2 regions of the Nitrosomonas ureae genome follow, and region 1 is predicted to be linked to the other one. Evidence: riboswitches for the same ligand, from Rfam matches in the RefSeq annotation. Region 1 holds a riboswitch; the other holds the start of a gene.
What was found. A riboswitch is a leader RNA that binds a small molecule or an ion and turns the genes downstream of it on or off. The one in region 1 is predicted to bind cyclic di-GMP.
Positions count from the first base shown of each region.

Region 2: linked by a shared signal. The riboswitch ahead of ATY38_RS10240 (PEP-CTERM sorting domain-containing protein) and the one ahead of ATY38_RS07195 (hypothetical protein) in region 1 are both predicted to bind cyclic di-GMP.

Region 1 covers NZ_CP013341.1:1,567,343-1,571,774, forward strand. Annotated here, with positions in the region: gene ATY38_RS07185 (protoglobin domain-containing protein) at 1-471, shown strand, start outside; gene ATY38_RS07190 (glycosyltransferase) at 552-1,277, shown strand; cyclic di-GMP riboswitch class I at 1,597-1,683, shown strand; gene ATY38_RS07195 (hypothetical protein) at 1,791-2,951, shown strand; cyclic di-GMP riboswitch class I at 3,171-3,257, shown strand; cyclic di-GMP riboswitch class I at 3,412-3,498, shown strand; gene ATY38_RS07200 (hypothetical protein) at 3,606-4,432, shown strand, end outside.
Region 2 covers NZ_CP013341.1:2,240,258-2,244,689, forward strand. Annotated here, with positions in the region: gene ATY38_RS10235 (cytochrome-c peroxidase) at 1-1,107, opposite strand, end outside; gene ATY38_RS10240 (PEP-CTERM sorting domain-containing protein) at 1,254-2,078, opposite strand; cyclic di-GMP riboswitch class I at 2,240-2,319, opposite strand; gene ATY38_RS10245 (DesA family fatty acid desaturase) at 2,753-3,931, shown strand; gene ATY38_RS10250 (Crp/Fnr family transcriptional regulator) at 4,024-4,432, opposite strand, start outside.

The sequences.
Region 1 (4,432 bases):
TACCTGAAAATGTCGCACGATGTGCTGAAAGATCAAGTCGAACAAATCCTGGATGTATGGTACGGCTTTGTCGGCTCAACCCCTTTTCTATTGCACTATTTCACTAATGCAGCTGATGGTCAACCTAATATGGATTACCTGGGTGGTGTGCGTAAACGTTTTGGACAATGGATTCTTGATACTGCCAACGCCGAGTACAATCAAGACTGGCTCAATTATCAATATGAAATCGGATTGCGTCATCACAGCTCAAAGAAAAATACTACCGATAATGTAAAATCCGTACCTATCATTCATATCCATTATATCTTTGCGTTGTTGATCCCGATTACCACTACACTGCGTCCGTTTTTGGAAAAAGGTGGCCATTCCCGTGACGACGTGGATCGCATGCAAGACGCATGGCGTAAATCGGTGCTGATGCAAGTGATTCTGTGGTCACAACCTTATATTAAGTCAGGCGAGTTCTAAGTCTGTAAGGGAGAGTGTTGTCCTCGCTCTCCCTATCAGTACTACTCTTGTTTATTGCTCAAAAATAATTTTGTTGGCACATGCACCTATCCGTTATCGTTCCCGCTTTTAACGAAGAGCAGCTGATTCTGGATTGTTTGAACTCCATCCAGGAATCTGTCAGCGCAAACTCAAAACCCGGTTTCACTTATGAGATTATCGTTGTCGACAACAATTCAACCGACAAAACCGCGCAACTTGCTACACAAGCCGGAGCGATAGTGGTATTTGAACCGATCAATCAAATCGGGCGCGCGCGTAATGCCGGCGCGGCAGTCGCCACAGGAGATTGGTTGCTGTTTGTCGATGCCGATAGTTTATTGAATGTCAATATGGTTGCCGATATTTTGCAAATGATTGAAAGCAGAAAATACGTCGGTTGCGGTAGTGTCATGCACATGCCCAATTTACCGTGGTGGGGCAATGCTGCGATGCAGCTTTGGACCGTGCTATCGATTACCTTCCGTTGGGCATCCGGGGCGCTAGTCGTATGTCGCACTGACGCATTCCGCGATGTCGGTGGATTTAACCAGGAATTATTCGCTGCTGATGAAATCGATTTAAGTCAATTGTTGAAAAAATGGGGACACAAACGCGGTCTGAAATTCACCATTCTGACTCGTCATCCGCTGATCACATCACCGCGCAAAGTGCAACTGTACACCGGGCGAGAAATTGCCATGCAATTCTTTAGCGTATTATTCAGTCCTCGCAAGGCTCTGCAGAACAAGAAGAAGCTTCCGATTTGGTACGATGGGAGGCGTTGATCCCAGATTAAAAATTAGCATGAAATGTAGACTGCATAATTAATGCTCAACTAATGCCCACCTCCAATCTCAGTTTGTAAAATAAAGAAAAGCTATTTCTTACTATTTTGTCGGGATGTGACAAAAAATGTCATATTTTTTGATCAAAAATAGGAAAAGTAGCATTCCATGTAAATAATATCCTGGCACTGCATAAAGCTTTTACTTTTTTAATTTTCTTTTTATAGCAATATTTGTACAGCATTCTTAGCTTTTAAGAATGTAATGCGCATCGTAAAGAATTAAATTGTGGCACAGTTTGTGCTTAGTTAGTTCTGTAACTTGAAAAAGGCAAACTTTGCGAAAGCAGAGGGCGCAAAGTCACTGATCTAAAGGGAAATCTCCCAATGATAGCAGGACTGCCAGGTAACGCCACTTGTTTCACTCACGTACTTACTAGATAGGTCACGGGTAATAAAACTTCAGAGCGTATCCATGCAGTTCCTTTCTTGAAACTCTAAGGAGGAATTACTTATGAAAACCAATAATCAATTACTGATTATTAATTCGAAAACACTAACTATCGGCACGAGCATTAGGCCAGCACATATTTTAGTAGCCGCACTATTATTTATTGTCAGTATGATTTTAGTACCCTTGAACGTAGTAGCGGCAACAGCGGATCCTACGGCCGTTAAATGGCATCCGGGGCACTATTACATAATAAAGGGTTCCAGCAAAAATAATGCAACCTACTTGTCACAAGTATATAGCGAGCTTGATGCAACACCGGCATTGAATGGAATGATGATTCGTTATTTCTGGAATGATCTGGAAAAAGCAAAAGGTGTGTATGATTTTTCATCCATCGATAAACGTCTCGCTGAATTATCCACCAGAGGAAAGCGTCTTGTTATTCAGGTGCAAACAAAATCATTCAATAAAAGACAAGTTGTGCCAACTTATATGAAGACAGCTGAATATGAAGGTGGGGAATTTTACACTACGGATTATGGCAGTACAGAAATAAGAGGGCGTAATATCAAATTGTGGAATCTCAAAGTGCGGACTCGCTTGGTTGCTTTATTCAAGGCAATGGGAGAGCGTTACAACTCACATCCTAATTTTGAGGGTATCAGCATGATAGAAACTGCTTTTGGACAGCCTATCGAACCGCTCACAAATGCTCAGATTGCTGGATTTTATAATAATAAGATCATTGTGCAGCAGAAAATGCGTCAATTTTTTCCCAATACGATGACGATTCAGGAAGTTAATTATCCACGCCCAATTCTCGCGTCATTCGTGGGTAGCCTCAAAGATATCGGAACTGCATTGAGTAGTCCGGATCTTTTTATCGAAGAAAAAGGCTTGAATTTTGAAGGAACAAAATATGATCCACATAAGGGAGTTTACAATTACTATGAGGATTTCTCCGGCTTGATACCTATGGTTCCTACGGTTATGCCAAAGAATTATAAAAATACGAAGGGTGATGGAAGCGGTTATGTGCCAACTGTTTCTCAGATTCTGGCTTTTGCGCGCGATAAATTGAATGCTAACTATATCTTTTGGACACGGGAAGCACATTACCTTCAGGTACTGGAGGTATTAAATCAAAGTGCGCAAAAGACGACTGATGCAGGTGGATTGAATCCTGTTTGCCCTGCTTCTTATTCATCTTGTGTGAAATAGCGATGATATTCCCGATAAACTGACGGGATGAAGTCTTGTGTTTTTAATGTGCTAGAGCGTTACAGCGTAGATAGGAAGTATTAGCTGAAATTACTAAATTTCTTATATATGAATAATGTATTTTGTGTTTTAAACAAGTGTTTCTCAAATATGGAGACCTATCTACAGCTGCAGCAATAGCAATAGCAATAGCAATAGCAATAGCAATTGAGAATTGAAAGATGAAAAAGGCAAACCCTGCGAAAGCAGGGGACGCAAAGTCACTGATCTAAAGGGTAAACACCCCATGATGGCAGGACCGCCAGATACCGCAGCTCGTTTTAATCACGCATGTGAATAAAACGAATCGAGCCATACCACTTCGATGCGTATCCACGCAGTTCCTGCCTTTTAACTAAACTAAAAGGAGGAATCAAATGAACATAATCCTACGGTAGCGATAACCGCACCCAAAGTCGCAATATGAAAAAGGCAAACTCTGCGAAAGCGGGGGACGCAAAGTCACTGATCTAAAGGGCAAATGCCCCAGGATGGCAGGACTGCCAGGTAACGCCACTCGTTTTACTCATGTATGAGGACGGACGAGTCTCGAGTAATAAGACTTCAGAGCGTATCCATGCAGTTCCTACCTTAAACTTTAAGGAGGAATTACTTATGAAAACCAATGATCAATTATTGGTTATCAATTCGATAACACCAAACACCAGTATAAGAGTTAAACCGGCACGTATTCTAGTCGCTTCATTACTGCTTATTATCAGTATGGTTTTAGCTCCATTGAATGTATCAGCTGCAACAACAGACCCTGCTGCGGTCAAATGGCATCCGGGTCATTATTATACAATCATGAGTTGGGGCAATAACAATTCTGCATATCTATCTCAGGTATATAGTGAAATCAAAGCAACCCCAGCATTACGTGGAATACAAATGCGTTATCTATGGGCAGAGCTTGAGAAATCAAAAGGTGTATATGATTTCTCATCTATTGATAAGCGCCTCGCTGAACTGACTGCCAGGGATAAACGTCTGGTCATTCAGGTACAAACGAAATCATTTGATCCGAATTGGAAACTCGTGCCTGACTATGTGAAAGGTGTTGCATACGAGGGTGGGCAATTTCCTTTTTCGGATTATGGCTCAACCACTATTAGGGGGTATAACATTAAGCTGTGGAATCCTCAAGTGCGTGATCGTTTGATTGCCTTATTTAAGGCATTGGGAGAGCGCTATAATTCGCATCCTTACTTTGAAGGTATTGGTATGATAGAAAGTGCTATGGGTCAGCCCCTTGAGCCCATATTAAGCGTCCAAGCCGATGAATTTTATGTGAATATGATTCAAGTGAATCAGAAAATGCGCTTGTTCTTTCCCAATACAATGACGATTCAGGAAGTCAATTATCCACGCCCAATTCTTAATTCACTAGTAACCCAACTCAGGGATATGGGAGCAACGCTAAGTGGTCCGGATACTTTCCA
Region 2 (4,432 bases), 670 kb from region 1:
CATGGCAAAGTTAGCCTCTACCTGACGATAGGGTGTGCTATGCGTTGCAGAGCTAAGCGGTGGCACGCCAAATGGGCCAGTGTGAATATAATCCCAATACTTGGGATTAAATGCTTCCATGATCAATTGATGGTAGCTCGTATTTAATCCTTTTTGTAAATTATTGGGTGTGCTGTGCGCCAATCCACCCAGTACGCTATCATTCCAGTGCACACGCTGATGCTCGAGTGGTTTGCGATTCAGTAACTTACGGCCAAGATCGGCAAAGGTCCGTCCGTGACAACTCATTTCGGAGTCATCCAATGGTGGAGAGATGGCCAGGGAGGCGAGTGAGGAATTGATGAGTCTCAAACGCTCTTTGGCAACCGTGCCATCGCCATTTCTAATCCAGACACCGGCATCAGGATCGCGATCTCCCCAAGGACTGCTACCGTTAAAAATATTATTGGCACGGCCATCCCAGAAGCTACGAAAATTGAAAACGGCATTAATGACAGTTGGTGTATTTCGCGGCTCAACTTTGCGCGTCCCTTTTGTACCTACATGGAAAACCGGATCAGAACTGCGATTACATTGATCATTTGTTGTCGCAATTGATTTGACATCTCGATAATCACCGCCAAAGGTTCCCGACGAAGATACTACATCATCGCTGTTAAAAATAACGGAGCCTGTGGGGCTGAGCGGATCATCGGTTTGATAAAAAGGAAAGTCATTTCTCTTCAGGATCGCATTAGGTCCACGTAGTGTGCCGTCGCGTGCAAGCTCAAATTCCTTTGGCAATTCACTATTTTTACCTGCCGGCGCAATTTGATTTTTAATGCGTCGATCCGCACCTGCATGAAAATGACAGGTAGCGCACGCGATCCCATCACTTCCGACATTAATATCCCAAAATAAGGCCTTCCCAAGTATTAGAGCTTTATTTTTATTGATAATAATGGGATCAGAGCCACCTACTAAGCCAGGTACATTGGGAACCGGTGCTCCTTTCAAGGACATGGGGATAGGACCAAAGCCATCCGCTAGCAGGAGTGACCCAGTAAAAAAAGTAAGGCAACCTATCTTGGTTAGTGCGCTTATAATTTTTTTTATAATGTTGGGCATATTCTTACTCCTAAGCATGCATTTCAAGGAATTTCAAGTTGCTTGCGTGTTTTGTTTTGAGTACGTGCGGAAGAATTTATTCTTCACGGTAAGAAACGGAGCGATTCTGGAAAATGCTCCGTTTCCGCTATTGTTTTATTACTATTTTAGGCTGCAACGTTATTCAAAGCTTTTCCGCGGTTTTTCAGGCGCCAAGCCACAAGACCCAGACCAACGAGCAACATCGCGTAAGTTTCAGGTTCCGGCACTGCACTGATATGCAGTTCAAAGGCTCCGCCTGCAGTGGCGTTGTTAGTACCTCCGATGTACATGGCATACCACCCTGGCGCTAAGTCATTGAACACAAGCGATGCGGAATTGGCTCCAGTGCTGCCACTAATGCCATTCTCGAAAGTGTTCGTTAAACTTATGTCATTTGCCCCTGTGTGAATGGTTTCGCCCCACCCGTTTCCAATGGTGTGCGAAGGGCCGGAAACTGCATAACCCAAAGTTTCGAGTACGTTGCCTCCATTACCGCTCGCCATCCATAATGTTCCCGCATCGCCCATCGCGCCAGTTGCATTAAAGGAATGTGGCGTGCCAAATCCTGCCGCACTGAGTTCGCCGCCAAAGCCGGTGGTTCCACCATCGAATTCGGTACCGCCAGTGGCCCAAACCGTAAACCCGGGAGCAAAACCGGAATCTCCGGAAACAGTTACGGCAACATCTGCGAGACTGTTATTCTTAAAGGTATACCAATCTCCAGTATGAGCCCAGGCAGAATTATTTAGAGCGGGATTGTCCGAGTATGCGCTTTGTAGACCGGTTTCCGTGGCAGAAATGCTGCTGCCCAAGTTAAGCTCATTATTATCACCAGTCCAAGGTTTAAATCCTACGGCATCAGCAGCATGCGCGCTTGCACTTAGCACGGTGATAGAAATGATAGCTGCTGAAATAAGCATACTTGTTATTCTTGCAAATTGTTTTTTCATTTGGAATCTCCAATAATAATTGAATACTTCTAAACCAATTACAGTGTGCCGTTGACTATATATTGAGTTAATAAACAGTAGCTTCCGGCTTTCATGGGTGAATGATGATCTGAAGTCGATAGATTTGATGCTTCTCGATTCAGTGACTCCCATCATTCAAGGGAGGCAACCCAGCGGTCTCAGTGATGGAGATCTGTAGGCTTTCCGAGCTTATCTTGCGACAAGGGTGGCTTTATCAATTTATGATTAATTTTATTGTATATTGACAAAATTACAATGTGGCAAATTGCCGCACCTTTTTAGAACAAACTGACGTGTAACTGGACAATTTGGTGGAAGTTACTTGTATATGGACCTTCTAATATTGCAAACATATAACTTTGATTTTAAAGCGCGTAAGATTCTCAATAAATATAAAAAAATCAATATGTTCGATAGCGCACAGAAATGATCCCGGATTGAGCATATTGTTTAATTTGTGCGAGGAAGTCGGTAGCGGCGGAACGCTGCTATGTTAGATTGAAACCCATCAGCGTTTTGCCTTCTCTTGATGAATAGATTTTTCATATTGCACTACTTCGCCATGGCTTCAAAATATGAAAACCACGCATAAAGAACAGCAGGGAAGTTTTATTTAATTTGAGTAAAGGATCTAATTTATTATGCAACAATTTATGCAGCTTGGCCTGATTGAGCTTCCGTGGTGGGGCTATGTGTTAGTTGCGCTAATCATGACCCACATGACCACTGTAGCTGTAACGATTTTTCTCCATCGCTATCAGTCACATCACGCGCTGAAGCTGCACTCCATGGTCAGCCACTGCTTCCGTTTTTGGCTATGGCTTACCACCGGAATGGTCACCAAAGAATGGGTGGCTATACACCGTAAACACCATGCCAAATGCGAATCTGACGAAGATCCACACAGCCCGCAGGTACATGGCCTCAACAAAGTGTTGTTTGATGGTACCAAGCTATATCGTATAGAAGCTAAGAATACCGCAACGCTTGTCAAATACGGTCATGGCACGCCCGATGACTGGATCGAACGTAATTTATATTCGCAGCATGTCGTGTTGGGTATCGGCATTATGCTGACACTTGATCTTGTTTTATTCGGTCCAATCGGATTCCTTGTATGGGGGATACAGATGTTGTGGATTCCGTTCTTCGCCGCCGGGGTCATTAACGGTGTTGGACACTATTATGGTTATCGCAATTTTTCGACGAACAACACTTCCACCAACATACTGCCATGGGGGGTTATCATCGGAGGAGAGGAGCTGCACAACAATCATCATGCCTATGTGACTTCCGCCAGGTTCTCCAACAAGTGGTGGGAATTCGACATTGGGTGGATGTACATTCGCGTTCTGGAGATGCTGGGTTTAGCAACCGTATGTAAAGTGACACCCGAGATTCGTTTTAAACTGACTAAATTTCCTTGTGATGTAGATACTTTGAAAGCCGTAATCGCCCACCGTTATGATGTGCTAGCGAGGTTCGCTAGCTACCTGAATCAACCTACAATCACTGAAATTCATAACTTAAGCACGCGAGCTATTCCAGGTTTGCAAGATGCCCGTGCGCTGGAAGCAGTTAGACATTGGTTGCAAACGGATGTCGGTCGGATGGCGGAGAAAGATCAGGTGGCGTTGGATCAGGCGCTTCATTCGAGTCAATTGTTGAGCACTATCTACTCAATGCGACAAAATCTTGTTGCCTTGTGGAGTAGTTCTACCACCTCCACGGAGCAACTGGTAAAGGATCTAGAAAACTGGTGTGTGCTGGCCGAGGAGAGTGGCATCGGCGCATTGCAGGAATTTTCCAGGAAATTACGTTGTTACAACTAGCTGGTATGATGAGAACGCATAAGTGTGTCCTCATTAATGCTTAGAATCAGCTTTATCTTAATCCATATTGGATTGATTCTAAGCTTTTTGTTTTAGCCTAAAATCTTTTCGTAAATTTCTTTCTCTATGCGATAGCATGCACATGAGGCCGCTTCGAGTCCAGCGCGATCGAGAATCTTGATATTTCCACGTTTGTAGATAATTAATTCGCTTTTTTGGAGAGAAATTGCTGCTTTGGTGATGCCAACACGCCTTACACCCAGCATATTAGCCAAGGATGCGTGTGTGGCATAAAAATGATCGGATTGTGCCCGGTCCTGGGTCATCAAAAGCCAGCGGGCAAGTCGAGCCTCAATAACATGGAAGAAATTACATCCTGCCGTTTGAGCAATTTGGCTCATCACCACAAAAAGATAGCGTTTTAATTTCTGATTAAATGCGGCGCTTTTCTGAAGTTGTAGCAAAAATATAGGTGTCGATATGCGTAATGCCTGACCTGCC